Vallitalea longa: one gene and its partner. The protein of the gene in region 1 binds, or shares a complex with, the protein of each later gene. Links are inferred from orthologs where the notes say so. Each region holds a gene or a part of one and is shown in the gene's direction. Other genes may lie near its edges.

Evidence for each region.
Region 2: the proteins of nifU (region 1) and QMG30_RS10070 are in contact, whole or in part, in a solved structure (PDB 5XT5), measured with the Bacillus subtilis proteins. The link is inferred for Vallitalea longa from one-to-one orthologs.

Annotation. Positions count from the first base shown.
Region 1 is NZ_BRLB01000003.1:43,171-59,563, forward strand. The notes cover bases 8,610-11,405. They hold nifU (Fe-S cluster assembly scaffold protein NifU), read left to right. Parts: upstream 8,610-9,685; coding sequence 9,686-10,126; downstream 10,127-11,405. Other genes in these bases: nifS (cysteine desulfurase NifS), read left to right, coding at 8,610-9,628; mnmA (tRNA 2-thiouridine(34) synthase MnmA), read left to right, coding at 10,213-11,295. In the rest of the region: tRNA preQ1(34) S-adenosylmethionine ribosyltransferase-isomerase QueA, read left to right, coding at 1-466; QMG30_RS08125 (ABC transporter substrate-binding protein), read right to left, coding at 704-1,744; QMG30_RS08130 (ABC transporter permease), read right to left, coding at 1,814-2,608; QMG30_RS08135 (ABC transporter permease), read right to left, coding at 2,602-3,426; potA (spermidine/putrescine ABC transporter ATP-binding protein), read right to left, coding at 3,433-4,476; QMG30_RS08145 (helix-turn-helix domain-containing protein), read right to left, coding at 4,501-5,040; QMG30_RS08150 (ATP-dependent Clp protease ATP-binding subunit), read left to right, coding at 5,458-7,815; QMG30_RS08155 (RrF2 family transcriptional regulator), read left to right, coding at 7,974-8,399; more of nifS, read left to right, coding at 8,450-8,609; QMG30_RS08175 (patatin-like phospholipase family protein), read right to left, coding at 11,491-12,489; QMG30_RS08180 (histidinol-phosphatase HisJ family protein), read right to left, coding at 12,715-13,536; QMG30_RS08185 (Na/Pi cotransporter family protein), read left to right, coding at 14,065-15,735; QMG30_RS08190 (hypothetical protein), read right to left, coding at 15,930-16,393. UniProt on the Bacillus subtilis protein: Part of the SUF-like system that mediates the biosynthesis of iron-sulfur (Fe-S) clusters. Acts as a sulfurtransferase and thus transfers sulfur from SufS to SufB.
Region 2 is NZ_BRLB01000004.1:135,078-151,510, reverse strand. The notes cover bases 1-2,836. They hold QMG30_RS10070 (aminotransferase class V-fold PLP-dependent enzyme), read left to right. Parts: upstream 1-655; coding sequence 656-2,017; downstream 2,018-2,836. Other genes in these bases: QMG30_RS10065 (PASTA domain-containing protein), read right to left, coding at 2,102-2,836; QMG30_RS10075 (DUF421 domain-containing protein), read right to left, coding at 1-234. In the rest of the region: more of QMG30_RS10065, read right to left, coding at 2,837-4,501; QMG30_RS10060 (ABC transporter ATP-binding protein), read right to left, coding at 4,505-5,179; QMG30_RS10055 (FtsX-like permease family protein), read right to left, coding at 5,194-6,672; ribosomal protection-like ABC-F family protein, read right to left, coding at 6,869-8,794; QMG30_RS10045 (hypothetical protein), read right to left, coding at 8,908-9,051; nrdJ (ribonucleoside-triphosphate reductase, adenosylcobalamin-dependent), read left to right, coding at 9,438-11,795; QMG30_RS10035 (HAD family hydrolase), read right to left, coding at 11,906-12,613; QMG30_RS10030 (hypothetical protein), read right to left, coding at 12,849-13,109; QMG30_RS10025 (YlbF/YmcA family competence regulator), read left to right, coding at 13,266-13,601; QMG30_RS10020 (hypothetical protein), read right to left, coding at 13,642-14,094; QMG30_RS10015 (methyl-accepting chemotaxis protein), read left to right, coding at 14,433-15,764; QMG30_RS10010 (NAD(P)H-dependent flavin oxidoreductase), read right to left, coding at 15,761-16,433. UniProt on the Bacillus subtilis protein: Type II cysteine desulfurase that acts as the initial step in the SUF-like Fe-S cluster assembly pathway.

The DNA of each region.
Region 1 (16,393 bases):
TTTGTTGAAAGCAGTTGAAGAAAAAGGAGTAAAAATAGCTTATGTGACTTTACACGTTGGACTTGGAACTTTCAGACCAGTCAAAGTAGACGACATTCTAGATCATACAATGCATTCAGAATATTACTGGATAGAACAAGATGAAGCAGATAAAATTAATGAAACCAAGAAAAACGGTGGACGAGTTATAGCGGTTGGAACAACTAGTAGCCGAACTTTAGAGTCTGTAGGCGATAATGATGGTCATGTTAAAGAATCTAAAGGGTGGACGGATATATTCATATATCCAGGTTACAAATTTAAAGTTGTAGATACACTCATTACTAATTTCCATCTTCCTGAATCAACACTTATTATGTTGGTTTCTGCTCTTGCAGGTAGAGAAAATGTATTGAATGCTTATAAAATAGCTGTGGAGGAAAAATATAGATTCTTTAGTTTTGGAGATGCTATGCTTATAAAATAAAATTAGCTAAGTTGAAGTATAGAAATATAATAAAAGAGATATGTTAACCGTATACATTGATAAGTATTATTTTTACATTTGTTGATTATCTTATTTAAAAGATATGACAAGCTGTAAAAGTTATTATCTTAGTATACGGTTATTTTTGTTATTCCGTTTAAATTGATTGATATAAAATTTATTTGATTTCCTAACCTTTGCTGAACTAGATAAATAAAGGTAAAAAAAGATTATAATTTATTCTGATTTGATTTCAGTCCACTTGTTATTATATATTTTGGTCATCTCTGGTCCTAGATCAATAAAAACTTCACATCTTTCTAGAATCTCATCCAAAGGATAAGCAGCTTTATCATTAATTACTTCATTAGGTAATTGTTCTTTGACACCTGTATGTGGAGTAGAAAAACCAATAAAATTAACATTAGCTAGTGCAATATCAGTTCTATTGAGAAAATTAATAAACATTTCTGCTTCTTTTTTGTGTTTTGAAGTATTAGGTATGCATACCCCATCAAACCAGAGGTTACTACCTTCCTTAGGAACAACATATTCTAATGAAGAATTAAGATCTTTAGTGAAGATAGCATCACCAGAATATACTACTGCCAAATAAGCTTCATTTCCAACCATTTTATCTTTTACTTGGTCATTAACATAACCAGAGACCAATGGCTTTTGGTTGATGAGTAACTGTTTAGCTTCTTCTAACTTATTTTCTTCTATGCAATTAAGAGAGTATTTTAATTTTTTCAATGCAACTGCAAAAGTATCACGAACACTATCTTGCATAACAATGTTTTTAGCGTATTTTTCATCAAAAAGGATATCCCAGCTGTCAACAGGTTCTTTGACAAAATCTTTATTGTACAATATACCTAGAGTTCCCCACATGTATGGAATGGAATATTCATTATTAGGGTCATATGCCAAATCTTTGAAATTATCTTCAATATATCTATAATTAGGTACATTATTAAAATCAATTTTCAGCAACATATCTTCTTTTATGAGTTTTTCAATCATGTAATCAGATGGAAATAGAACGTCATAATTCTGTGCGCCTGATTTCAGTTTAGCATACATAATTTCATTAGAATCAAATTTATCATAATTAATTTTTATTCCTGTTTCTTCAGTAAATGTATTTAATACATCTTCGTCGATATAATCTCCCCAATTGTATATGTTAAGGGTAACGGTATCATCTTTTTTACAACCAGCAAATAAAGATGATGCGATTACAAGAGTTAACAATAAGCAGAACATTCTTTTCATGAACAATAGCCTCCTAATATATTTTCTACAAAATTATTTTGAAATTCAATACTTAATAGCAATTTTTATTTAAATTCTTTTATGTGGCTGAGCTTCTTTGTCTGTTTTTATTCGTTTGTTAATGATTATCAGTAAGATCAATACGGTAACAAACATAACAGTTGATAGAGCATTAATTTCTGGTTTTACACCACGTTTAGTCATTGTATAGATGGTTATGGACAAATTGGATATTCCATTACCTGTCGTAAAATAACTTATAACAAAATCGTCTAGAGATAAAGTGAAAGCTAATAAAAAACCTGTTATCACACCTGGCATTATTTCAGGTAGTATTACTTTCGTTAATGCATAGCTTTTGGTTGCTCCAAGGTCAAGAGCAGCTTCATATGTATATTTATTAAGCTGTTTTAACTTTGGTAGAACACATAATATAACATATGGTATATTAAAAGTAATATGAGCCAGTAATAAGGATGTAAATCCTAGTTTCAGATTAATGAAAATGAATAATAACATCAAAGCTATACCTGTTACAATGTCAGGGTTCAAAACAGGTAGATAAGTAAGGTTCATTACAGTTTTTTTATAGAATCCTCGCATGTTGCTAATACCGATTGCAGCAATTGTTCCAACTATAGTAGCTATAATAGCTGATAGCAAAGCCACTATTAGAGTGTAATACAATGCTTTTGCGATGGAAGGATCACTTAACATACTTTCATACCATTTAAGTGAGAAGCCTCCCCATTTTGCGCGAGACTTATTCTTGTTGAATGAGAATATTATTAGAGTCACGATAGGTGCATATAGAAAAGTAAAAATCATTACCATATATATTTTTTCTATTGATTTTCTTACCATAAATGCACCTCTTTCTCATCGTTATCGAATCTAGATAGTATTGTCATAGTAATCAATATTATAATCATAAGAATCAGCGATAATGAAGAGCCAAATCGCCAATCATAGTTCATTATGAATTGATCTTCAATTATGTTCCCTATAAGATGTACTTTGCCACCGCCTAAGAGGTTAGGGATAACAAATGATGTAACAGCTGGCATAAATACCATTGATATGCCACTCATTACACCTGGTATACTAAGGGGTAAGGTTACTTTTGCAAATGCGGTTTTAGAATTAGCTCCAAGGTCTGAAGCTGCTTCTAATAATGACTTATCTATTTTGATAAGTGTGTTGTATATTGGTAAAACCATAAAGGGTAGGAAATTGTATACCATTCCTAAAACTACAGCATAAGGTGTATTAATAATATTAAGGGTTGGCAAACCTATAAATCTTAATGCTGAATTAAGAAGTCCATTATTAGTTTCCAATATGGTTAACCAAGCATATGTTCGTAATAAAAAATTCATCCACATAGGTAAAATGAAAATAAATATCATAGTACTCTTTTTAGTCGATTTTCTTGAAAGTATAAGCGCTAAAGGATATGCAAGAAGTAAACATATTATAGTGCTAATGCCTGCTAGCCTTATAGAGCGCCACATTGCTTTCAGATATAAGGGTTGAAATACTTTGGCAATGTTATCAAATGATAGAACTATCCCGTTATCAGTATTGATAGTTATTCCATAATACAAAATCATGCTAAGTGGAATAATAGTAAATAAAACTATCCATATAAGATAAGGGGTGGATATATAACTCTTTTTCATATTAACTTATCCCTCCACTAATTTTTTCATTATATGAATATTGAATGGTATGACGTTAATACCTACTTTGCTTCCTATTTCATATGTCTTAGTATTATGTACAGTCCAGTTGTATCCTCGTGATTGGATATTCATTTCATAGTGAACACCTTTGAATATAGAAGAAGTTACTACACCATTAAATAAACCAGTATCAATTTCTGCTATTTCAACATCTTCAGGTCTTATGACTACATCAACAGGCTCATGGGTTGCGAAACCTTTATCTACACAAGGTATATTCTTATCAAGAAATTTAACTAAGCAGTCTTCTAACATGATTCCGTCGATGAGATTACTTTCACCTATAAAATCAGCTACAAAGGCATTGGCAGGTTCGTTATAGATATTTTCCGGAGTACCTACTTGTTGGACTAGTCCATTATTCATAACTACAACAGTATCAGACATAGTCAATGCTTCTTCTTGGTCATGAGTGACATAGATGAACGTTATGCCTAATTCTTGCTGTATTCTTTTCAATTCGTACTGCATATCTTTTCTAAGTTTCAGGTCAAGAGCTCCTAATGGTTCATCCAAAAGTAAGACATTTGGTTCATTAGCTAAAGCTCTAGCAATAGCTATTCTTTGCTGTTGACCGCCACTTAACGAATCTATTGATCTGTTTTCAAAGCCTTTCAAATTAATTAGTTCAAGAACGGAATTCACTTTCACTGTAATTTCTTTTTTTGACATTTTCTTGATCTTTAATCCGAATGCAATATTATCAAACACATTCAGATGTGAAAAAAGGGCATATTTCTGAAAAACGGTATTAAGATTTCTTTTATAGGGAGGTATATGAGTTATATCTTTTCCCTCAAAAACAACTTTTCCAACATCAGGATTTTCAAATCCACCAATAATACGAAGTGTCGTAGTTTTACCACATCCACTAGGACCTAATAAAGTAAGAAATTCATTTTTCCTAAGTGATATATTAATATTATCAAGAACAATATTATCACCATAAGATTTTGATATATTTAATAAGTCAATAATTGTACTCATATACATTAACTCCTTTTTTATTATTTAGAAACTCGGTGGAGAACTTACCCATATAAGTTCTGCTGAATGATTAGTTGAATTGACAATATAATGTTTTTTGCTTGCTGCAAAATAAAAGGATTCACCTTTTTTGACTTTGTATACATTGCTGCCAATATAAATATTAATGCTACCTTTTAGAACATAACCAAATTCTTCGCCTTCATGTGGATTATCAGGTAGTGTAGAACCTTTTGGTGCAAGTGTTAAATAAATTGGTTCCATTGTATTTTTTTGGGCATTAGGTATAATCCATTTTATTTCATTATTTAATTCAGTATCTATTTTTTCAAAATAGTCTTCTTTCTTGAAGGTTATCTTTTCGTCTTCCATATCATTAAAAAAATCTTTCAAATTAGTACCAAGACATTGAAGAATGTCAACAAGTGTAGCTATAGAAGGAGATGTTAGATCTCTTTCAACTTGCGAAATAAAGCCTTTGGATAATTCTGCTCTGTCAGCAAGTTCTTCTTGAGTTAGTGCATGCATTACTCTTAAACTTTTTATCTTATTTCCAATTTTCATAATATCTCCTGTTCTTTTATTATAACTAAACTTATAATTTAGTATTACTAAACTTAATCACAAAAATAATTATATATATTATTATAGATATGTCAATAGAATTTTAAATATATTTAATTTAAAAAGATTTTTATCGAAAAACAAATTTTTATTAAACATTTTTGCTGAAATTAACTTAGCTTATATAATTTATTATTTTGTTGCTGTATTAGAAAAAATTTTACGGAAAATTTATACAATATTATATGGAAAAATTGTTAATAAACTGTTAATTTAAAAAATAATTTAGTAAATAATATAGACTAATAATAATAAATGTGTTAAGTTAATAAGAAAGTAAGAGAAAAGGCTAATGAAATCCTAACCAATTGAAAGATTATTAACTAGTTACTTGTTTTTATATAGGAGATGATATATATGAAATGTTCAATGTGTCATAAAAATACAGCAGTTGTTTTTGTTTCTAAGATAGTCGATGGAAAACAAGAACGATTAGGTTTGTGCCTACCATGTGCACAGAAAAGTGGCATTGCACCTCTTGACCAGCTAATGGGTCAAAGTGGTATGAGCCCCGAAGAATTTGAGAATGTCAATAAACAGATGATGACTATGTTCGAAAATGTAGATATGGATGAGTTAACATCTTCAATGAATGATCCTGATGCTGCAACAGAAGGTGGAAATTCTTTTATGAATTTATTAAATAGTGCATTTTCAGGCATGAAAAATAGTAAATCAACAGAATATCAACCAGAAGAAGAAATGAAACAAGATGAAATTCCTAATGGTAACACTGGTGGTATAAGAACTAAAAAGAAAAAGGCTACCAAAAAGAATAAACGAAAATATCTAGACACATATGGCATTAATTTAACGGATAATGCTATGAATGGCAAAGTAGATAGAATTATTGGAAGAAACAGGGAAATCGATAGAGTCATACAAATATTGAATAGACGTTCTAAAAATAACCCTATTCTGATTGGTGAACCTGGAGTAGGTAAAACAGCTATTGCTGAAGGATTAGCTGTAAGGATAGTAGAGAAACAGATACCTGCAAAACTAATTGGAACAGAGATATATCTGCTTGATTTGACAGCTGTTGTTGCAGGAACCCAGTTCAGAGGACAATTCGAATCTAGGATGAAAGCAATTATAAATGAAGCAAAAGAATGTGGAAATATTATACTTGTCATAGACGAAGTTCATAATATTGTAGGGGCTGGTGAAGCTGAGGGAGGTTCAATGAATGCTGCGAACATTTTGAAGCCTGCTTTAGCCAGAGGTGAAATTCAAGTAATCGGTGCTACTACTCTTGATGAATATAGGAAACATATAGAAAAGGATACAGCGCTTGAAAGAAGATTCCAACCTGTCCAAGTAGATGAACCAAGTAGAGAAGATAGTATTGAGATATTAAAAGGTATAAAAGGTTATTACGAAGACTTTCATAAAGTTAAAATATCAGATGAAATTGTTGAATATGCAGTTAACTTATCTGAAAGATATATAAATGACAGATTTTTACCTGATAAAGCTATTGACGTTATTGATGAAGCTGGTTCACGTGCTAATCTATTGAATTTAGGTTTAGTTGAATTAGAGGCATTGAGAAGAGAATTAGGTAAAGTCATTGATGAAAAAGAAACAGCTGCAGCAGAAGACGACTATGAAAAAGCTGCAAAGTGTAAAGTAAGTGAATTCGATTTGTTATCTAAAATTGAAAAAATAGAAAAACAATGTAATAATGTGATTATCAATAAAGAAGATATAGCTTATGTGATAGAAGCATGGACAAAAATACCAGTTCAAAACATATCTGAATCAGAAGCCAAGAAATTGCTTAATCTAGAAGAAAGATTGCATGAAAGAGTTATTGGGCAAGATAATGCAGTTGTTAGGCTATCTAAGTCAATAAGAAGAAATCGTTCAGGATTCAGAAAAAGGAAAAAACCTTCGTCATTTATTTTTGTAGGTCCTACTGGAGTAGGTAAAACTGAATTAACTAAAGCTTTAGCTTTTGAATTATATGGAACAGAAGATGCAATGATTAGATTTGATATGTCGGAGTTCATGGAAAAACATACTGTATCAAAACTTATAGGAGCACCTCCTGGATATGTAGGATATGACCAAGCTGGTCAGCTGACTGAAAAAGTAAGACGCAAGCCATATTCTGTAATACTATTGGATGAAATAGAAAAAGCTCATGCAGATGTATTTAATATTCTACTACAGATATTAGAAGATGGAAGATTAACTGATAATACTGGTCGTGTGGTAAGTTTTGAGGATACTGTTGTAATAATGACATCAAATGCTGGTACTGCCCAAAAGACGAATGGTATAGGATTCGGTAAAAATGATTTTGATTCATTAGAACGCAAGTGTAAAGAAGCGTTAGAACAAGTGTTTAGACCAGAATTCTTGAATAGGGTAGATGAGACAGTAGTATTTACTGAATTAAGTAAAGATGAACTTAGAGATATTATTGACTTGATGTTAAATGAAGTTATAGCAGAAGCTGAACTTAAAAATATCACAATTAAAGTTGCTGATGACATAAAAGAATTTATTTTAGAAAAAGGTTATGACGCTAAATATGGAGCAAGACCTTTAAGAAGGACTATACAAAGATATATTGAAGATGAGATTGCTGAGAGTTATATAAGAGGTAATATCAAAGATGGTGATACAGCAATTCTTAATTTAGAAAATGACGATATTGTTATAAAAGTAAAAAAAGAAGATATAGATGTTATCGAACATGCATAGTACAGTAATTTAAAGGGCTGCCAATGGCAGTCTTTATTTTTACAAAAAATTACTTAAATATTTTTTATTACACATATTGACAAGGTAAAAAAAAAATGATAATCTTAGTATGAATTTAAATCCTAGTATAATACTAGGAATTGAATTGAGGTGTTAAGATGAAGCTATCAACTAGAGGGCGATATGGCTTAAGAGCCATGGTAGATTTAGTTATCAATAGTAAAGAAAATAATATATCATTAAAGAGTATATCCAAACGGCAAGGCATTTCTGTGAACTACCTTGAACAAATTATTTCTATACTGAAAAAGGCAGGTTACGTAAAAAGTGCAAGAGGTGCAAAAGGTGGATATTCACTTGCCAAATCACCAAAAGATATTTCTGTAGGTGATGTACTTAGAGCATTGGAAGGAAATCTTAATCCTGTAGACTGTGCTTTAGTTAATGAAGGAAAACAATGTGATGAAGCTGATTTCTGCATTACAAAAGTTGTTTGGAAAAAAATAAGTGATAGTATTAATGATGTTGTTAATAATATGTCGCTGCAAGATTTGGTAGATGGTCATGACGACTGTGAGAAATAAATGTATTCTTAGAATTTTATATAATATACAGTTAAAAAGAGGAGATAAAGATGGAAAAAAGAGTTTATTTTGATAATGCAGCAACAACTCCAACCCATCCACAGGTAGTTGAAGCAATGTTGCCATATTTTACACAAAGTTTTGGAAATCCTTCTAGTATATACGAAGTAGGACAAATAAATAAAAGAGCCATAGATAATGCACGACAACAGGTTGCTGATCTAATTAATGCTAAGCCAGAAGAATTATTTTTTACTAGTGGTGCTACAGAAGCCGATAACTGGGCTGTAAAAGGTATAGCAGAGAGCTATAAAAATAAAGGAAATCATATTATTACTTCTAACATAGAACATCATGCTATATTACACACATGTGAATATCTAGAAAAAAATGGATTTGAAGTTACTTATTTACCTGTTGATGAAAATGGATTAATTAAAATTGATGACCTAAAAGATGCAATAAAAGATACAACTATTTTAATTACAATCATGTTCGCCAATAATGAAATCGGAACCATTCAACCGATTAAAGAAATTGGTAAGGTAGCTAAAGAAAAAGGTATCATTTTTCATACAGATGCAGTTCAAGCAGTTGGACAGGTTCCTATTGATGTGGAAGATATGAATATAGATATGCTATCATTGACAGGACATAAATTTAACGGACCTAAAGGTACAGGTGCTTTATACGTAAGAAAAGGTATTAAATTAAAAGCTTTCATTCATGGTGGAGCTCAAGAAAGAAGACGCCGTGGAGGAACAGAAAATGTACCTTGTATAGTTGGTTTGGGTAAAGCGGCAGAATTGGCTAAGGTTAATTTAAAAGTTAAAATCAGTAAATTAATTAAGTTAAGAGATAAATTAATAAAAGGTATTAAAGAAGAAATACCTTATTGTAGATTGAATGGAGATGCAGTCAAGAGATTACCTAACAATGTAAACTTCAGTTTTGAATTTATTGAAGGTGAGTCATTACTAATTATGTTAGATATGAAGGGTATAAGTGCATCTAGCGGTTCGGCATGTACATCAGGTTCACTAGATCCGTCACATGTATTATTAGGTATAGGACTTCCTCATGAAATAGCACACGGTTCATTAAGGTTAACTTTAGGAAATGACAATACTGAAGAAGATGTGGATTATCTATTAGAAGTTTTACCGGATATCGTAAAAAGGTTAAGAGATATGTCTCCATTATATGAAGACTTCATTAAAAATAAATAAATACTATGAAATAAAAATAGTTGTAATAAAATAAAAAAAATGATTGAGGTGTTAGTTATGTATACTAAAAAAGTTATGGACCATTTTGTAAATCCTAGGAATATGGGTGTATTGGAAAACGCAGATGGTGTTGGTACAGTGGGAAATGCAAAATGTGGAGATATTATGCGTATATATCTAAAGGTAGAAGATGAAGTTATTAAAGATGTAGCTTTTAAAACATTTGGATGTGGTGCTGCTGTAGCAACTAGTAGTATTGCGACTGAATTAGTTAAGGGAAAAACTATAAAAGAAGCACTCAAGATTACTAATGATGCAGTTGTAGAAGCACTTGATGGACTTCCAAAAGCGAAAATACACTGTTCATTATTAGCTGAAGAAGCTGTACATGCTGCTTTATGGGACTATTCAAAAAAACATAATATCAAAATTGAAGGGCTAAAAGAACCAAAAGCGGATATTCATGATGAAGACATCGAAAACATGGAAGAAGCATAGATACTATTATTGAAGATTCCATTGATATAATTAAACTATTAGAATAATACTAAAATAAGTTGAGTAATATAATTAAAGGTGATGATATGGACAGAGAAAAAGTAGTAGTTGGTATGTCAGGTGGAGTTGATAGTTCAGTTGCAGCTTATCTACTAAAAGAACAAGGCTATGATGTTATTGGAGTAACAATGCAGATATGGCAAGATGAAGAGATAGATGTTCAAGAAGAAAATGCAGGTTGTTGTGGACTTAGTGCGGTAGATGATGCGCGTCGTGTTGCAGAAGCTCTTGATATCCCCTATTATGTTATGAATTTCAAGGGAGAATTTAGAGATAATGTTATAGATTATTTTGTTGAAGAATATCAAAAAGGTAATACACCTAATCCTTGCATAGCATGTAATAGATATGTTAAGTGGGAATCAATGCTAAAAAGAAGTCTTGCTATAGGAGCAAAATATATTGCTACAGGACATTATGCTAGGGTGATTAAATTACCTAATGGAAGATATACATTGAAAAAAGCAGTAGGTATAAGAAAAGATCAAACTTATGCATTATATAATTTGACACAATATCAATTAGAGCATACTTTAATGCCGGTTGGTGACTATTCTAAGGAAGAAGTTAGGAAAATCGCTGAAAAGATAAATGTTAGGATTGCCAATAAACCTGATAGTCAAGAAATTTGTTTTGTACCTGATAACGATTATGCCTCTTTTATAGAAGAATACACTAATAAAAAAATAGAAGAAGGCAATTTTGTTGATACCAATGGAAAAGTGTTAGGCAAACATAAAGGAATCATCAATTATACTGTAGGACAAAGGAAAGGCCTTGGATTATCTTTAGGTAAACCAGCTTTTGTTGTTGAGATTAGACCAGATACTAATGAGGTAGTTATCGGTGACAATAGCGATGTGTTTGACGATACCTTATATGCTGATAATCTTAATTTTACGGCAATAGAGAAATTAGAAAACAAGATGCAGTTAGAAGCAAAGATACGTTATAGCCATAAACCTGCTACTTGTACAATAGAAATGGTTGACGAAAACATGTTAAAATGTGTTTTTGAAGAACCTCAGAGAGCAATAACACCAGGTCAAGCTGTGGTATTTTATGATGGAGACATGCTTATTGGTGGAGGAAATATAATAAGAAAATAATTACACATATATAGAACTGTATCATAATACACTCTCTACAGTTGGTTTGACTGTTTATACCTATATAACAAGGTAATTGTATTATGATACAGTTCAATTATTTTATATGTTAAGTAATAATCAAATGTTGATAAATTCGATGTTTAAATAATAGTCAGCAAAATCGCTGGGTTTATTATAGATGTGTTATTAATATCATATGTTCAGCAATTTCGTAAGCTGTTTGATTTTTTTGCTGTTTGATAGAATGAGTTCAGCTGCTTTTCCCTTAAGAAAATCTATATTCCTATCAGATGAATCATCTAATTCAGAAGACATACCATTTAAAGATATTTCGAATCTGTATTCTTTAACATCGTCCATGCTATTTATAATATAATTATCACTTTCCATTTGAGAATCCATGTATGCAGTAAGTAGAGGTATACCATTTAATGGATTCATCCATCCGTATATTCCCCATTTTTTGACTTTCTTACACTCGTATGTTCTAACATATTCTCCAGTACCAAGTGAAACTATAATAAATTGTTTTGCATTAGGATATAGTTTTTTGGCATATGTATAAGCACATAAGGAGGGGTTATTACAGAATATACCTCCGTCAACAAAGCAATAGTGCTGTCCTCCAGTAAGGGATCTTATGTTAGCTGGTGGTAGATATGTTGGTGCAGCTGAAGACGATAGACCAACATCTTTTAACAAAAAATTATCATAGTAATCTTTGATATCTATCCGTTGTTTGAATAGGTAGGGTCTCATTGAAATCATGTCATATGTAGGTATTATCAGGTTGCAGAGAGAATCTCTTAGAGTAAGATTCCTGAAGTTTTGTCTTAATAATTTTTTTAATGGTTTACCAGTATATTTAGGTCTAAATAAATGTTTTATAGTCTGACATATTTCTATTTTAGCTTCTGGAAATATTTCTTTAGTTCCACTTTCATATAGATTCATTAATAAATCCAGTCTTTCATAATCAGTGTAATCTTTTGGAGGCTTTATTAACATTAATGATATCAATGAACCGGTAGATGTACCTGATATAACATCAAATAAATTATAAAATGGAGTTTTGTTTCCAAAACTATCAAGTTCTTTTCTGAGATGATCAAGGAAAATACAGGGTATCAGACCACGAACACCTCCGCCATCGATAGATAGAATTTTAACGGTATCTAAATTATTAGTCATGTCAACACCTAAAGTATTTCTTATTAATATATATAAGAAACCTCTTGTCTTTTATAACTAATGTAAATAAGTTTATATTATTAACTCGACTTTCCCACTTCAATATTCTATATGGTTAAGCTAATCAAAAGGCTTTGCAGAATAAAAATATAGTAGGTCTATATTAATTATTTTATTCATAGAAATATATTGACCTACTATATTTATTTGTAAATATTATAAGGTTTAAATGGGTATTTTAATATAGTCTGGTTTCCTTTTTTCAAATACAGTAAAATATTTGAAACCACAATCATGTAGTACTTCATAGGCTATATCAAAATTATAGGCAAGGTGTTCAGGATAATGAGCATCTGAACCAATAGTAATTATTTCTCCGCCTAACTGTCGATACCTTTTTATGATATCAATATTCGGATGAGGTTCATTGAAATTTTTTCTATAGCCGGAAGTATTAAGTTCAATTCCGTGACCTGTTTCAATGATTCTCGATAATATTTTATCGATGACTTCTTTATGGTCATGGTAGTATAGTTTTTTATCATCATAATGACCATAACGTATTATATAATCAAGATGGCCATAAACATTATAATCATCGTAATGAGTTACGTTATGATAAATGTCTTCCAAGTATCTGCTATAAGCTTCTTTTTTGGTTTTGTTTTCATAATACGAGCCGAAATAAGGGTCAAGCCTATCTACAACATGAGTTGAAGCGATAACAAAATCAAATGGATAACTATCGATAGTTTGTTTGGTGATGTCATATATATGGGGCTGGAGACCTACTTCAATACCAAATAATAGTTTTATTTGATTTTTATATTTAGCTTTAAGTTGTAAAAACGATTTATGGTAATTTGGTAAGTCGATATCAAATGCAAGTTCAGGTGTACTTGGATAATCATAATCATAATGGTCAGTGAAGCATAGTTTTACGAATTTGTGTTTAATTGCTTGTTGTATCATTGTTTCCATAGTATATTTACAGTCTCCTGAAAAAGATGTGTGTGTATGAAAATCATAGTAGCTTATTTTAAACACCGTCCTTTCTAAGAAATTATTAAAAATAATTTTATAAATTATTAGCCAAGTATACCAATATGAAATGTTTCGTTGGCAATTGCGTGCTTATTTTGAACAAATAAGTGAATGAGCTAATAATATTAAAGAATTTTAATAATAATATATAATAATATGAAATTATCATAGTATTTAGATTGAATAATTTAAGATTCATAATTCTTTTTAGCAAAATTATATAGTATAAACTATATAAATATTCATCTAAATATTATACTAAAAATAAATAAAAACAACAAGAGCTAGGAAGAAAGCTATTAGTTCTCAGTAGTATTTTTGGCATATTTACCAAAAAAAAAGATAAAAAAAATAATTATTGATAAACATTTTTGCTTGTTTTTAATGAAATGAGTATGATACTATTAGTGTGTTGTTAATATTAAGTTAACAATTTATTTACATACTATTAAATTTTGTATTTTAATTTGAGTTTAATTCTTTATATCTCTATGACAAAATATATATCATAATTAGGAGGAAATATCTAAAATGAATGGGCAAACAAAGGAATACATATTTATTTTTTTTGCATTTATCGGTGGCTTTGGAATGTTCCTATATGGTATGCACATTATGGCAGAAGGACTTCAAAAATCTGCTGGTAATAAAATGAAAAGTCTTCTTGGTGCATTAACCAATAATAGATTTTTAGCAGTTGCAGTAGGTGCTCTTGTAACAGCGATAATTCAAAGTAGTTCAGCTTGTACTGTAATGATTGTTGGTTTCGTTAATGCAGGTTTGTTCAATTTATCCCAGGCTGTAGGAGTCATAATGGGAGCAAACATTGGTACAACCATCACTTCATGGATTGTGTCAAGTCAAGAATGGTTAGAATTCTTGAAACCATCTCAATTTGCACCGCTAGCTATTGGTATTGGTGCTCTATTTCTATTTTTTGCAAAAAGTCAACGTAAAAAACAAATTGGTGAAATAATTATTGGCTTCGGTCTTTTATTTATTGGTCTTGATTACATGAAAAATGCAATAGAACCTTTTAAAGATGCCCAAGCATTCAAAGATGCATTTAGATTATTCGGTAGAAATCCAGTTCTAGGAATTCTTACAGGTGCAGTCGTAACAGCAATAATTCAAAGTAGTTCAGCTTCAGTTGGTATTTTGCAAGCAGTAGCAAAGGTTGGATTTGTTCCGTGGAGTGCAGGAGTATATATTATACTTGGACAAAACATAGGTACTTGCGTAACAGCTATGCTTTCAAGTATAGGAGCTAATAAAACTGCTAAGAGAGCAGCATATATCCATTTGTTATTTAATGTTATAGGTACGGTGATATTTGCTATACTTTGTGTAATTTATTTCAAATTCATTAATTCTAATTTTGGAAATAATGTAGCAATTGATATGTTGGGTATAAGTATTTTCCATACAGTTTTCAATATCAGTAATACTTTAATCTTATTCCCATTTGCCAATAAACTTGTAGCGCTATCCAATAGAATCGTTAAGGGTAGTGATGATGAGGTTACAGGTGAAGAACAAGTTGCCCTTAGACATTTAGATGATAGAATCCTAGAAACTCCTAGTTTCGCAGTAGAAAATGCAATGAAAGAAGTAATTAATATGGGAAATATTGCAGTAGAAAATGCAAAACTGGCAACTAGTGCAATATTAGAAAAAGATGCCAACAAAATTGGTAGAGTCTTCGAAGTAGAGAAAAACATTAATAATATGGAGAAGCTTATAACGGAGTATCTGATAAAAATAAGCAATTCTGTTATTAATGAAAGTCAGAATGAAATCGTAACCAATCTATTTCACACGGTCAACGATATAGAACGTGTAGGAGACCATGCGGAAAATATTGCTGAACTGGCTAAATACTTTATCGATAATGACCTTACATTCTCTGAGAGTGCCAATAAAGAATTGGTTGACCTATCAAATAGAGCCCTTGAAACTATAGTCCTAGCTATAAAAGCAAGGGAGAACGATGATGTTGATCTGGTAAGGAAAGTGGAGCAGAATGAAGATATGGTAGATGAGTTGGAAGATGAGTTAAGAGAAAAACATATAAGAAGATTAGCTCAAAACATATGTGATTCAACGACAGGAGTGGTTTTCCTTGACTTGATAAGTAATTATGAGAGAATATCAGACCATGCACTTAATATTGCATATTATGTAAGGGATGAATTATTATAGCTGACAATAATTAATAGAATTTGAGATTTTATTTATGGGTAAAGTAAGTGAACTACCTAAAGTATTGAAAAAAAGGTGGTTCACTATTTTTGTATAATAGACAGATATACATGGAAAATTCAGGCTGTTGATAAATCTAATAGAATTTACAGTTATGATATTATATACTGAAAGCTTGTCTTTTTTTAGAGTAATTAAACTTCTATATTAGAAATATTACATATAGTAAGTATATAATATGTTTGCATCATTCCCATTTGGGGTTCTTTGGCTACTACTATTCCTAAACCAGTTCCAGCTACAGTTACATTCATGATACTTTCAAATTGTGATGTTCCTACAGTATCAATTTCTATAGGATTACCAATCGCTTGCAAGTTATCTAATACAAGCCTTAATGGTGCTTCACATACTGCACATTCACCTTCTATATCAGTCGGTGGGGTTAGTCCCGCCAATACATCACTATCTGTAATTTCATTTACGTTAACCGTAAATCTTAATCCTACTAACTGGCACACAGGGATTATGAAGTTTCCAATAGTAAGAATTGAATTAACAATAGGATTTAATGGAGTTTCATTAGTTTCTTGGGCTTGGTTGTGTGTACAAAAATCAACAGTCGTAATACCTAAATCTATTAAATTGTCAACAAAAT
Region 2 (16,433 bases), on another replicon or contig:
GACTTGAACTAAAAATACAAGGATAGTCCATACTAGTAAACCTATCCAATGAGGCCATGCAGCGGAACTAAGATCAGTAGTTAATGTAGCTGCCATTGAACCTATGGTAATTCCCAATATATATTCAAATAAAGTTAGTTGACTGACTTGTTGTTTACCAAGAAACCTAGTAAATATTAATAAAGAAAAAAATCCTATGATACCCCTAACTATAACTACAAGACTTTCATTCAAACTTATCACCTCTATTTTAGTATTTACTATTTTTGTAATAATATGTTAAGCAACTCATTTGCTTTTATACTATTAATTATATTCTCACGTATTGATATGCTACGCATATTATAGAACAAAGAGACTATGCCTAGTAAAAGATTTCTCTAACATTATAATGTTTATCTTTATTTATAAACACATCTTCAGCTTATAATCTTTTACTGTCTGGTATATTATTTTGATTATTAATGATTAGCTTTATAATAAGTTAATCATTGATATTTTTATAGATCTTCAATTCGTAATATATATATCTTCTATTAGGAAATATCTCAGACGTCATGAGCATATATACAAAGATATTGATTCATATGCTTAAATAAGATAATATACGAATAATATTACGGATTGAAGCAATTCATAAATGAGGTGGAATTTTATGCATTACTGCTCTTATCAACCAAATTATAAACATCTTGTAGTAGGTACTGATGTATCGATTCCTATAATTAATGGCAAATACACTAAAGAAATTAATTTTGATAATGCTGCTACTACACCACCACTTACATCTGTTATGAATGCAATTAACGATTTTGCTCCTTGGTATTCCTCCATACATCGTGGAACAGGTTATAAATCCCACTTATCATCTGAAATATATGATGCCACTAGGAAAACCGTTAGTCATTTTGTTAATATGGATAACGACTATTCCACAATAATCTTCGTTAAAAACACCACTGATGCTATAAATAAAGTATCTACTAAATTGTCACAAACAATTAGTAATGGAGTAATTTTATCTTCATTCATGGAACATCATTCTAATGACCTTCCATGGAGAAAAAATTTTCAGATTGACTATATTAATGTAAATGATAAAGGCAACTTATCAATAAAAGATTGTGAACAGAAACTCAAAAAATATAATGGTCGAATACGCTTAGTAACTATTTCTGGTGCTTCCAATGTAACAGGATATAAGACTGACATTCATGACTTCGCAAAATTGGCTCACAAATATGGAGCAAAAATACTTATTGACGGTGCCCAACTTATTCCTCATTCACCCATTGATATGAAACCTGATTACTCCAGTGAACATATAGATTATCTTGCTTTTTCGGGTCATAAAATATACGCGCCTTTTGGTACAGGAGTCCTAATTGGACCAAAAAATGTTTTCAAGCATGGAAATCCTACACAATCAGGAGGAGGAACAGTAAAAATCGTGACTCCCAATTATGTAATGTGGGATGATATTCCTTACAAAGAGGAAGCAGGAACCCCTAACATAATGGGGATAGTTGCTCTTAATGCTGCTCTAAAAACCTTAAATGAAATAGGTATGGATAATATAGAAAAAATGGAAATAAACTTAACAGAATATACGTTAAGCAGATTAAATAGGATTAAGGATGTAGTCATATACGGTAATGGAAAAGACTGTTCTAATAGAATTGGAATCATAACTTTCAATATAAAAGGGCTACATCATTCCATAGTAGCTAATATTTTATCAAAAGAAACGGGAATCAGTGTTAGAAGTGGATGCTTCTGCGCTCAACCTTATATACAGAAATTACTGCACCTTAAAAAAACTGATATTGACATTCATAAAAATAATCCTAATTCACCACATCCAGGTATGGTTAGGGTAAGTTTTGGTTTATATAATGATTATTCAGAGGTAGATACATTTATAGATATACTAAATAAAATAGTGAACAACAAATCCTACTATATTAGAAAATACTCATCAAAGGATTTCGAGATAGCCAGTTCAACAAGATATTAACTCTATCAACATTACAAATCTAATTTGATTCTTAATTTCTATGTAAACCTTCTAGACTTAATCTAGAAGGTTTACATGATTTATCTACTCAGCAACTTGTATTTTGATAAAGTCTTTATTTTTGCTTATAATCTCTCCTTTTTCTGGCTCTTGACTAATTACTTCTCCACTTTTATATGATGAATCTTCAATAGTTTCAAATACAATCGTCAATCCTCTTCTCTCAGCAACATATTCTATTTCACTTACGGAAAACTTAGTAAAATCAGTTACCGTATAAGGTTCTCCTTGAGACACTACTATTTCGATTTCAGTATCAAGATCAGCATTAGTTTGGTTATAGACATTTTGACTTACAATTGCTCCATAATCAACATCATGATGGTACATTTCAGATGTTGTTATAGTTAACTCAGCACCTTTTCTGTTCTGTTCATTGACCCATTCTTGTAAATCTGTAGCAGGTCTGTCAAGGAATTTAGGAATGTTGATAGTATCTCCTAATGAATAATTAACCGTTACATAGGTACCTTTTTTCACTGTAGTTCCTGTTTCTATTGATTGAGAAATAAAATCACCTTCATTGGTTCCTTCCATATACATTTCTTCAACTTCAACATTGATATCCCTAGTTTCAGAATAATTTTTAATTTCATTTTTATCCATACTAATAAATGAAGGTACTGTCAGTCCTGATGATATTGCAACTTCTATATCTGTTGTTAAACCTATTTTTTCATTTAATATATTTTGAGATAATATTTTCCCATATTCCAATCCAGTATCAGCTTCTTCTGTAACCGTTAATTTAATATTAGCTCCCTTATCATTAGCATCTTCAATCCAATCTTCTAATTCATATTTTGATTGATCAATGAAACTTGGTAAGTCAATTCTATCTCCTAACGAATACTCAATAATTATTTCAGTTCCTTCTTCAACTATATCATCTGCCTCAATTGATTGAGATATGAATTCACTTTCTTTTGTATTTTCAATGTATTCTTCTATTACCTCTACATCTATAAGTCCGTCATTATATTCTTTTGCATCAGACATAGTATAAGAACTAAAATCAGGAACTCTTATTTCTTCGCCCTTCGATACTATAAAAGTAAGTTCATAATCATCTAATAATTCTTCATCAGCTGGTATACTCTGATACATTATTTTATCTTTTTCATATATAGAATCATACTGGTAGGTATTAGTATAGGTGATTCCATTGCTTTTTGCCCATATATCAATATCAAGTAGCGTCTTATTCAAAAAGTTTTCCATCACAATAGCTTCCTCTTCATCTTCCTCCTCGCTACCTTCCGATATGATGAATTCTACTGTAGAACCTTCCTTTATCTCTTTATCAGGATCTACACTCTGATATAATATTGTATCCTCAGGATAAATTTCATTATATTCATAAGTATAAGTATACATGATATGATTGCTTTTCGCCCATATGTCAGCATCTATTATAGTTTTGTTCAAGAAATTTTCCATCACTATCGCATCATCATCTTCTTCTCCTATTGATATGACTACAGAAAATACATCTCCCACATTTATTTCATCACCTGATTTAACACTTTGGTCAATTATAGCGTCTTCAGCATATAAAGAACTGATGGAATATGAATAATTATATTCTATATCATTATTTTTCGACCATATATCAACATCAACAATACTTTTGTTAATAAAATCCGGCATAGTTACAGCTTCAACCGCTTCTGTATAACTTATATCAAATTCAATTTCTGAACTTCTTACAAATGTATCATTATCAGCACCTATAAGTTTATATGATATCAAATAATTGGTTGGTATTTCTTCATTTTGCATATTATTGAATTTATAATTTATTATTCCATTCTGTTCTATCCAACTTTCAATACTAGTTTTTGACCAAGAAGAATCAAATTCTGGTATTGCTATTTTTTCATAAGGATCTTTACCCTTTGACAATGTTAATTTCACTGTAGAATCTTTTTTTATTTTTTCTCCAGGATTTATGTCTTGAGAAATTATGTAATCTTCTTCTATATCATTACTATATTCTTCTTCATAAGTAAGAATTATATTTTTACCACTAGCCCAAGCCTCTGCATCATCATACAACATATTAGTAAAATCTATCAATTCAGTTTTTTTATTTATTATATAATAGATACTACCTACAGCAATTATAATGATTACTATTTGAATAATCCATCTTTTATGATTGCTATTTTTTTGATATGTGAATTCTTCTTGTTGGAAACTAGAATTATTGTTATCATTTAAACTAGTTAAAAAATCTTTAGGTTCATCATTAGGTTCATTTGATTGTTTAGCATTTCTATTATTAGCAGTAATAGTATCTTCTTTATTTGATTTTTCTCTAATATTATCAGTGACAAATTTTTTGTTTTCTATTTCTTCATTTTTATCTATATCCATGCTGAATCCATCTGAGAATATGTTTTTACCTTTATTATTATCCATTTGCTACATCCTTTCAGTAAGTTTACCTTCATTTAACTTTAACTGAATATCACTAAAATCTGCTATGCTGTCTGAATGAGTCACTACGATAACACATTTATCATATTCTTCTGCTAACAATCTGAATATCTTTATTATTTCTTTTTCTGTAGCAGTATCAAGATTACCTGTAGGCTCATCAGCCATGATAAGATCAACATTTGTAGCTAATCCTCTGGCTATTGCAACACGCTGCTGCTCTCCTCCAGATAATTTATAAATACTTCGTTCAGCTTTTGTTTTAACAATACCAAATTGATTAAGTAGGTTTAACGCAGTTTTGTAATAAGGTTTTGGGACCTGATTATCAGTTATTTCCATTACATTAACTACATTTTCAACTGCTGATAGATAAGGTATTAAATTGAATTGTTGGAATACGAATGATAAATAATCTCTTCTGTATTTACCAAGTCCTATATCATTGACGTTCTTTTCTTCAAAAAACACTTTACCTTCTTGACATTTCTCCAATCCACCTGCAATAGCTAATAAGGTAGTTTTTCCACTCCCAGAAGGTCCAAGAATTGAATAGAATCTACCTCTCTCGAATGTATAATTCAAATTCTTGAGTATCATTCTCTTATTATTACCATCTATATATCCGTATGATATATTTTCTAATTTTAACAAAGACATATTATCATCTCCTCCTAAGTCCTATTTATCAAAATCTGTTTTGGATTGAATCTCATGACATATAGAGATGGTATAATCGTACTTATTATTGACATAAGTAATCCCAAACCAAATAATTCCAGTAATACATTAATATCAAAATTAATATCTACCTTCTGTTCTTGTGACAATTTATTGAGTTTATCATTTCCCATTTGGTTTATGTTTATGTTACCCATCCTGCCTATCATTTTCATGTTCATCATATTATTGTTGCTAGTATCATCACTAACTATTTCACTGTCCAGAATTACTGAACTTATATTCTCTCCGATAATTGAACCTGTAAATGATGATAATACAAATGCAATTACCGCAATTATAGTTACCTCTATAACAAATTGGATTACTATTTTTGCTTTGCTCTCTCCTACAGCAAGCATGATTCCTATTTCTTCTTTTCGATCATTTACAGTAAGTGCTGTTATCAAACCAATTATAGCTGCTCCAGCAATCGCTATGATAATTACCATAATTTTTGCAATTACACCCAATTTTTCAATTGGTCCTATTAAACTGTTATACAGATCATCGTTAGCATCTAGTGAACCATAAACCAATTTAACCTTCTGTTCAGCTTCAGTTTTGTAATCTTCAACATATATTGGATCTTTTAGATGTATTACATTAGATGAGAGTAGCAGATTATCCATCTCTTCTTGTGTTAAACCCATATCGTTAACAATATTAAATGGAACGTATAATCTATTCTGAGGTATTAATGAACTGCTCCCTTTGAAAGCCATTCTCTGATCAACTTGCTCATTAGTTTTATATATTCCTATTATTTTTAATTCTATTTCTATATTTTCATAATCAAGTATTGAAGCTGTAGCTGTAATCGTATCTCCAATCTGCAAATTATTAATTGATGCAACATTTTCTTCAACAAGTACAACTCCTTCACCAGAAGAAATTTCCTCCATAGTTGCCAAGTTTCCTTCTACCAGCTCAGCATTACCTTCTTCAAAATCCATAGGTTCTACAGCACCAAATAATTTTATGTCAAAAGTATGTCCCGAGTCACTTACATCTGTATCTGTAGTATAAGAATTCAGATCATTGATATCACACTGAAAAGATATTGACAAATCATAATCATCTACATATGTAGAATCAACTACATTCATAAAATTAGCATATGTTGGTGCACCCTTATCCGTATATTTTTCAACAGAAGTTACTTCACCAGAAAAAGCTGTTTTCATAATTGAATAGTCATCTTTATTGATAACTCCTCTTTCTGAATCAGAAATTATGCCTTCATTATCAATAATATATTTTACATCTGCCCCAATACTTTCTCTTGTCTGCTGTTGAGCTTTGACAGTAGCGTTATATACTAATAACCCAGCCAAAACAAAGTTAGCTATTATTAGAAAAATTATACCTAATAACAGGGTTTTACCTTTTTTGTGCTTTATGTATTTTAATGCTCTTTTTATAAAATACATTAATAAACCTCCTTTTATTTTAATTACAAATTAATCTTATCAATAAAATTTGGTAATATTATGTATTAAATATGGGAAATCATGTGATAAATAGAAAATATTCATTATAATAGATAGATGTTATGTATAGTAAAAAAGAAAAAGCCCATAATTCTCCATGAATTAAAGGCTATAATTATAAACCATACGCTTAAATTTAACTGATTCTATCAATTTCTTCATTTATCTTTTCCCATTTTGCAATAAGAATATTTAATCTATTCTTCTTCTCATTCTGCTCTTTTGTTATTTCATTAAGTTTTACTGCATCTGTACTACATTTTATCATTTCATTTTCCGATTGTTTAATTAAGTTTTCTAGTGACTCTATTTCTGCTTCAATAGATTCAAGCTCTTTCGTTTTTCTCTTGATTATCTTTCCCTTATCATTTCTATCCCTTTTATTATAATTTTTGTTTTTAGTCTTATCTTTAACATTTTGATTGTTCCTAATATTAGATATTTCTAATTGTTTTTGTAATTCGTTCTTATAATATTCATAATCACCATTATAAAACTTTAGATGTTTATTATTTATTTCACCTATTTTAGTGGCGATTTTATTGATGAAATACCTGTCATGAGATACAAATAAAATAGTACCCTGAAAATCTAGTAGTGTTTCTTCTAATATTTCTCTTGAATCTATATCTAAATGATTGGTAGGCTCATCAAGTATCATGAAATTGACTTTTTCATACATAAGCATGCATAATCGTAATCTACTTTTTTCTCCACCAGATAACATATTGATTTTTTTGAACACATCATCTTTAATAAATAGCACTTTAGCAAGTTCTGTTCTTGCTTCGCCAATAGTTATGTTATATTTATATTGAAAAGTTTCCAATATAGAAGTATCCTCATCATCAAATTTAACTTCTTGCGGTAAATATCCAATCTTAATATTAGAACCATATTTTATACTTCCTTTATCACTATTTAATTCTTCCATAATGATTTTTATTAAGGTTGATTTACCAGTACCATTATCTCCAAGTATAGCTAAACTATCCCTAAGAAATAGTACAAGATTAAGATTATAAAAAAGTTTTCTATCATCAAAACTTTTTTCAACCTCTTTCAATATTAGAACCTCTTTTCCAGTTCTATCCATCACCTTAGAAGATAATTTGATTTTTGTCTTTTCAAGAACAGGTTTATCTAGTTTTTCCGTTTTTGCTAATCTCTTTTCAAGCTCTTTAGCTCTTTTGTACATCTTTTCACTATCACGCATCTTACCCCATATACGAAATCTCTTAATCTGTTCCTCCATCCTATTTATTTTTCTCTCATTTTCTTTATATCTGTTATAAGCTTCAATAAAACGTCTTTCTTTTTCCATGAGATAATAAGTATAATTTCCATAGTATATTTCTGCACCATCATAATCTAATTCAACTATTTTATTGACTACCCTATCTAAAAAATACCTATCATGAGATATAATTAATACTGAACCCGAATAATCTTTTAGATATTCTTCTAGCCACTCAATGGATTTTAGATCCAAGTGATTAGATGGTTCATCAAGTAGTAATATTTCTGGTCTCTCTAATAAAATCTTTCCAAGCATTATTTTAGATTTTTCTCCACCACTCAGATTAGAGAATTTCATCTGTTGCATAGACTCTGATATTTGCAGACCTATTGTGACTTTGCTCATTTTTTCATCAATATCATAACCACCGAGAAGTTCAAACTGCTCTTGTAGATATCCATATTCTTTCATAAGTTTATCAACATCGTTCCCTTCTCCTGCAAGGCAATCTTCAATATCTTTCATTTTCTTTTTTATCTTATAAATATCTTCAAATGCTAAGTAAAGCACTTCCCTAACGTTATAATCTTGTTCAAATACAGGAATCTGATCGAGATATCCCAGAGTGGTACCTTTTCGGTAGAATACTTCTCCTTCATAATCCTCTTTGTCCATTAATATTTTCATTATGGTTGTTTTCCCTGTTCCATTTCTTCCAATCAGTCCTACTGTTTCTCCAGTCTTAACATCGAAACTAACATTTTCAAATATCTTGTTCGCTCCAAAACTCTTAGATAAATTACTGATTCCCAATTCTATCATTTTAATCATACCTTTCTAAAAATATATTTAAACGCAAAAAATCCTAGACAATTAGTCTAGGATTAGAAATTTTAATATTACTTATAATTACACATATTACTTATTGAATAGCATTACGAATATGCATTATATAAATATCCTACAACTAATTTATTATTTTTATCATATTTAAAAATAGACGCACCTATAGTGTTATAGTCAAAATTAGCAGTCATATTTCTTTTAAATATCATCCATAAATTAGCTGATTCATTCATTTTAACGCACCTTTACTTTATTTTAGGTAAATTGCTTATAACCTACTTATAATAAATATTATCATAATATTAGCCATTAGTCAAATTCAAGAAAAAAAGATTACGCCACATTCTCATTTCTAATTGACATGAATAATTATTATTGATACAATATATTGTGTGTCAAGTATTTTAAAACCACTACATAATGTATTTCAATCGTTTTGCCACTAATATTGCCAAATATTGTAATATCAGTGATATCACAAGAACAAAGAGGTTACACCTTATAGAAAAGTTAAAGTAGAATAGATAGTAAACCATCTTATTATATAAAATAGACACTATCTTGATTAGATACATTATGTAATAGGAATAATAAAAAGGAGAAGAAAGGAAGTCAATAAATGATAAAAGTTCTAAAAAGAAACGGTTCAATTACCAATTTTAACATAAATAAAATAATAACTGCTATTACATTATGTATGGCAGAGACAAAAGCAAATATTGATAACGCACTAGCTGATTCTGTAGCCAAAAAGGTTGAAAAGAAATTACAGACTTATTCCAATCCAGTATCTGTTGAAATAATTCAAGACTTAGTAGAAGAATATCTTATGGAATCCCCTAGAAAAAATGCTGCAAAAAGATACATATTATACAGGTATGAAAGAGACAAGACAAGAGATACAAGAACAAAGAGAACGGATGGTAGGGTTCTTAGTGATGAATTCATCAGTAGTTACAAACATCGACCTAACCCTATGAAACAATTAGGGAATTTTGTTTATTATAGAACTTATTCTAGATGGTTACCTGAAGAAAAAAGGCGAGAATATTGGTGGGAAACAGTAAGACGCGCTGTGGAATATAACTGTAGTTTGGTACCTACTACCAAAGCTGAAGCTGAAAAATTATATGACAACATTTTTAACTTGAAGCAATTCTTATCAGGTAGAACATTTTGGGTTGGTAATACAGATGTTACCAGAAACTATCCTATGTCTAATTATAACTGTGCTTTTACTGTCATCGATGATTTTGATTCTTTCAAAGAATTATTTTATCTTCTAATGATAGGCTCAGGCGTAGGCATTAGGATATTAAAGGATGATATCAAAAAGCTCCCCAAAATAAGAACCGTGTTTGATATTATCCATGAAGATTATACCCCTACCCCTAAAAATCTTAGAGAAGATAATACAAGCCTAGAATTCAGTCATAACAACAAAGTACGAATCCTTATAGGTGATAGTAAAGAAGGTTGGGTTCAAGCATTAGATTTTTATCTTAAAATACTATACAGTAATGAGTATAGAAATATAAATACCATAATCATTAATTATAATCATGTAAGACCGAAAGGTGAAAAGCTTGAAACTTTTGGTGGTACAGCAAGTGGTTATACAAGTCTCAAAAATATGTTTATTAAGATTACTAACATCATAAGTAAACGAGGTGTATTAAGTAGAAAAAGTTATACTCACTTACATCCAATTGACTGCCTTGATATTGCAAATATAATTGGTGAAAATGTAGTTGTAGGTGGAGTCCGAAGGACCGCTGAAATTGTACTTGTGGATTCCGATGACCAAGAAGCTATCGAAGCTAAAAATAATCTATACAAACAGATAGATGGTCAATGGATAGTAGATAATGATATCATCCATAGACAAATGAGTAACAACTCAATTTATTATAGAAGTAAACCTTCAAGGCAACAGCTACATTGGCAATTAGAGCAAATGCGCTACTCCGGAGAACCTGGATGGGTAAATGAAATAGCTGGTAGGAAAAGAAGACCTAACATGAATGGTGTCAATCCATGCGGAGAAATTTTATTAGATTCAAAAGGTCTATGTAACTTAACTACCGTTAACGTATTCTCTTTCATTAAGAAAGATAAAACTATAGATTATAATGGATTGTATGAGGCACAGAAGCTTTCAGCCAGAGCAGGTTATAGAATGACATGTACGGAATTAGAAATTCCTAGATGGAATTATGTCCATAAAAGAGATAAACTTTTAGGCTGTTCATTGACTGGATGGCAGGACATGGTTAATGCTTCAGGAATATCTAAAAAAGATCAAGGAGAACTGTTAAGGAAACTAAGAGCTACCGCTAAAACATCTGCTAAAGAATATGCTGATGAGATTGGTGAAAATGAGCCTTTATTAGTGACTACCATTAAACCAGAAGGAACTCTTAGCCAATTGCCAACGGTCTCTAGTGGAGTACATTATTCTCATTCCCCTTATTATATAAGAAGAGTCAGAATTAATAGCGATGATCCTTTGTTGAAAGTATGTGAAGAACTTGACTATCCTATTTATCCAGAAGTCGGTCAAGATATGGAAACTGGTAATACGAAAGTAATTGAATTTCCTGTAAAAGCACCAAAAGGTATAACTAAATATGATGTCACAGCAATTAAACAACTTGAAAATTATAAATTGTTCATGGAAAATTATGTTGACCACAATTGTTCTATTACGGTACATGTTAGAGAACACGAGTGGAAAGAAGTTGAAGAATGGGTATGGAAGAATTGGGACGATATTGTAGCTCTGTCTTTTCTTTCACTTGATGATAGCTTTTATAAGCTTCTTCCTTATGAATCTATCAATGAGGAAGAATATAAAAAAAGGAATGATAAATTAAGACCATTTCTACCAAGTCTTATCAGTAAATATGAAAAAGATGAATTAGATTATGACATTGGTGATTCAGGTTGCGAAAATGGCGTATGCCCCATTAGATAATTATGTATTCTAAATACCTATAACCCCATCATTATATAAATCTCCAACCTAGTATATTAAGCTTATCACTATGTTGGAGATTTCTCATTTACTATATAGACCTTTCATATTCATATTGAAGGTAAACTATCTACGTATTTATATAAATCTTCATACTTACCTCTATAAGTACAATCAATTTCTAGTTCTTCCCTATTTATTAAATAATCTTCCAATAGAAATGTTTTCATGCCTAATTCACCAGCAACCAAATCCTCTTTTACATCATTTCCTACCATGATACATTCTTCAGGCTTTTTATTAATGTATTCCAAAATTTCTTTATAATATTTTATACAAGGTTTACAATAATGACTGTTCTCATAAGATGTAATATAATTGAAATCAGATTCTTTTAGTCCAGCCCATTTAATTCTATGATTGATAGCTTTTATAGGGAACAAAGGATTAGTAGCCAAGACAACTGTATAACCCTTTTTTTTAAGTATATCAATTAATTTTTCAGAATAAGTATTTTTATCAACCGCTTTTCCTATTTCTTGAAAACCATTGTCATAAAAATCATCAAATCTATTTTTGTATTCATTTATATCTTCACCAACTAATTCTTCGAATTTGTTCATAAATATTTCCATATTAGTCTTTTTATCTTTGTTTCTTCTCATTACATCTGTAGCTGTCCATACATACTTCACAAACATCTCTTTATCTATCAGGTCATCAAATACCTTATGCATTTCGTCAAAATATGTTTTTACGAATCTTTGTTCTTCCAATGGCAATAATGTGCCGTCTAAGTCAAATAAAAAAGTATTCATCATTAGTACTCCTTCCAAATATATGTATATAACTCAACTTTCCCACCTTTAATTTAATGCAAATAGATAAAGGGTTATAGGTTCAAAAGTTAAATATATAATTATTAATTATTATGACAGATAACTTTGATTTTTACAATGATATATATATAATTCATGAATTACAATTAACCCACCTCCATTTCAGTATAGTCTAATAAAGGTAACTAATGCAGTGGGAAAATTAAGTAGAAAATTAAACTGTGAATCTACCTTCTTCAAATTGGAATATCTTTCTAATTTCAAATGTTGGCGTAACACTAATTGTTAGAAGTGCTGTTTTTGCAAATCTCCTTGTTCCTTCATTAACAGTTAATGTAAATGGAATATTCGCCTTCACCAATATATTTATTATATTATGTATTTGTCCTAGACTTATAACAGCTAAATCATTACATTCTTTAAAAAGATATGATGATAATAATGATAATACATCATTTATACATTCTTCTCTCATTTTTTCACCTTCCTAGTAACAAATACCTTATATCATTATATGTAATGTAACCTATCTTGGAAACATGTATAAATAATTACATGTCATTAATTTTATCACACTTTATTGTTCTTAGAATATATTGTAATCACAAGTATTTCTTATCGAGGTGTAAATATGGATATTGAAAAAAAGACTATGGAAATTATTAACCTTATAAAAAACACTGAGGAGTTCAAAAACGCTAAAGATATTAGAAGTAGAATATTGAAAGATGCTAATTTAACTGCAATGATTAAAAACTTCCAATCTAGGCAAGCAGAGTTATATAGGAGAAATCTCCCCCCTCAACAAATGGAATTAGAAATGAAAAAAATTGCTGATAACTTTGAACGAATGTCAAGTAATACTATAATTAAAGATTATGCCCAAGCAGTTCAGCAAGTCCAGGGAATAATATATAACTCAAATATGACTATATTAGAATCTATTGATGAAGAGCTAAATATTTAACTTTTCCAACTAAATTAAGGCGCTAATTCAGAATTGCGCCTTAATCCATTTCCATAATATCATCATCTACTTCTATCATATCATCCATATCAGTAAAATCATCGTTTTCCATCATATCATTCATCATTGATTCGTCATTCATATCGTACATCATGTAATTATTCATGGGACTGGTATTATCATATCCATTCATAATGTCTCTCAATACCATTGCACTCATATTATATAGATTCTTAGCTGTAGCATTAATCATGGAATATATTTCTATCATCTGATACATATCCATCATTGGATTCATCTCTAACATATCATCCATATCATCATAATCATACATGTAATACCTTTCATCCATATCGTATACATTATTCCTGTCATACATATCATATTTATCGTCACTATCATCAGCATTTTGTGGGTATCTTGGTCTGCTTGGAACGATTTTAGTCATCCTATCATTTTCATTAACGTTATCATAACAGTAAATTCTCTCCATCAGAATACTCCTTTTAATTGATCTAATATTACTATATGTTATTGTTGATAATATTGCTAGAATTATTATATAAATCCAAAGTATTTATTACGTATCATGTATGTCAACTTTAATTTTCTACCTTTAAGTAGAATGTACAAGATGAAAGCATTTAATCTTTTACCTTTCTATAAAATAAAAAGGTTGATTATAATAAATGAAGTTGAGAAAAATGAAGTTAAACTTTTATATTATATCAGATATATGTTATACTATGAGTATTAAAGCAACATTTGGTATAATAATAGTTGACTCTTACTGTTAATTAATACCATAAAATTTTAATTGAGGTGACAATATTGAAAAAGATTAGAGGAAAATTACTAACAATAAGTTTGATGATTAGCTCAATATTATCTATTATCGGATTATGTCTTTCTATTATTTTAATTAAGATGGCTACTAATAATGAAGATGTAATAAGTACAGCTAAGTTGACTAATCTCGGAATAATAATTTTAATTGCTACTGCCTTAAATTTATTGATTACTTTATTTGTACTATATCGACTAGTGTCTAGACTAGCACCTGCCATTAGTACTATTAGTAACAACGCAATATCTATAGCAAAGGGAGATTTAAGTTTTGAGCTAGATAAAAAAGTATTGAAAAATCAAGATGAAAGTGGAAGTCTTCTAAGATCTTTTTCAACCCTTAGAATCAATTTGGTAAATTATATTGAAAAGATCAAAGATAATACTGGTAAATTAACTAACTCTTCCGAACTAATAAATGATTCTTCTAAATCAATATTAAGTGGTATAGAAGAAATGTCAGGAGCTATAGAACAAATAGCGGATAGTTCGTCATCTCAAGTCGCAAATGTAGAAAAAGGTCAACATACAATTGACACTCTTTCCAAAATAATTGATGAAGACCTTATGATAATCAATTACCTGTTAGAATCATTCAAACAGATTAATTCAGCTGTAAATGAAGGTAATGATTCTCTAGATGCCCTATTACAAAAAAGCACTGAGAGTGCTAATTCTACAAAAAGTGTATATGAAATTGTCAGAGAGACTAATGAAACTGCCGAAAAAATAAGCGAAGTCACAACGCTTATTGCTTCTATTGCAGAACAAACCAATCTTTTAGCATTAAATGCAGCTATCGAAGCTGCTAGAGCTGGTGAACATGGTAAAGGTTTCGCTGTAGTTTCAGATGAAATCAGAAAGTTAGCAGAACAATCTGCATCATCTACAGCACAAATTGATGAAATCGTTAAAGGATTACAAGAGAAATCAAATACTGCTTATGAAGAAACAAAATTAGTTCGTAGAACTGTTAAAAATCAAATGGAAATACTAAGTGAAACTAAGAAAAAATTTGATGAAATTAATAATTCCATTGAAATGTCCGAACAATATGTGACTGGAATAAAAACCAATAATACCGATCTTATAAAATATAAAGATGATGTCCTTGAACAGATAGCAATAATCTTTAAATTAGCAGAATCCAATGCAGCTTCCACTGAAGAAGTAGCCGCTGGTTCTGAAAACCAAGCTACTCAAACTCAGCAAATAAGTACGGAAATAGAATTCATACATAAACTTATTACTGAGCTATCAGCTATAGTTAAAGATTTCAAATTATATGTCAATGATGATAATACCCACCAAAATTAATTTGGTGGGTTATTATTTGTCTTATACATTGATATTTCTTCTTTTAAATTATCCATTAAATCTTTTACTGCTATAATATCTTTAATTTCATGGGCCCTGCTACCAGAGAATATTATTCCTTCTTTACCTTGAACAGAGTCTATCAATGCTTGGGATATACAATAAGGAGTTTCAACTGGATTACAAGTATGAAGACAATCGAAACATTTTTTAATAGGTATTTTACCTTGTTTTGTTTTGGTAATAAAATTATTCATAATAGCTCTACCTGGAAGTCCTACAGGACTTTTAATCAAACATATATCTTCTTTTCTGGAATCTATATATGCTTCTTTGAATTCTTCACAAGCATCACATTCGTTAGTAGCTACAAATTTAGTCCCCATTTGTACACCTTGTGCTCCTAAATCTAACATCCTACATATATCATTACCGTCCATAATGCCTCCAGCTGCAATAACTGGAATTCTTGTACTATATTCATGTTCATATGGCAAGACTGTATTAATGACATCACAAACAATCTCTTCTAAGCTTTTACATTCATCATTAACCAACTCTTTAGCTTTAAATCCTAGATGTCCACCAGCTTTTGGTCCTTCAACTATAATTGCATCTGGTAAATGATTATATTTTTCCCATTTTTTTAATATGATCCTAGCTGCTTTA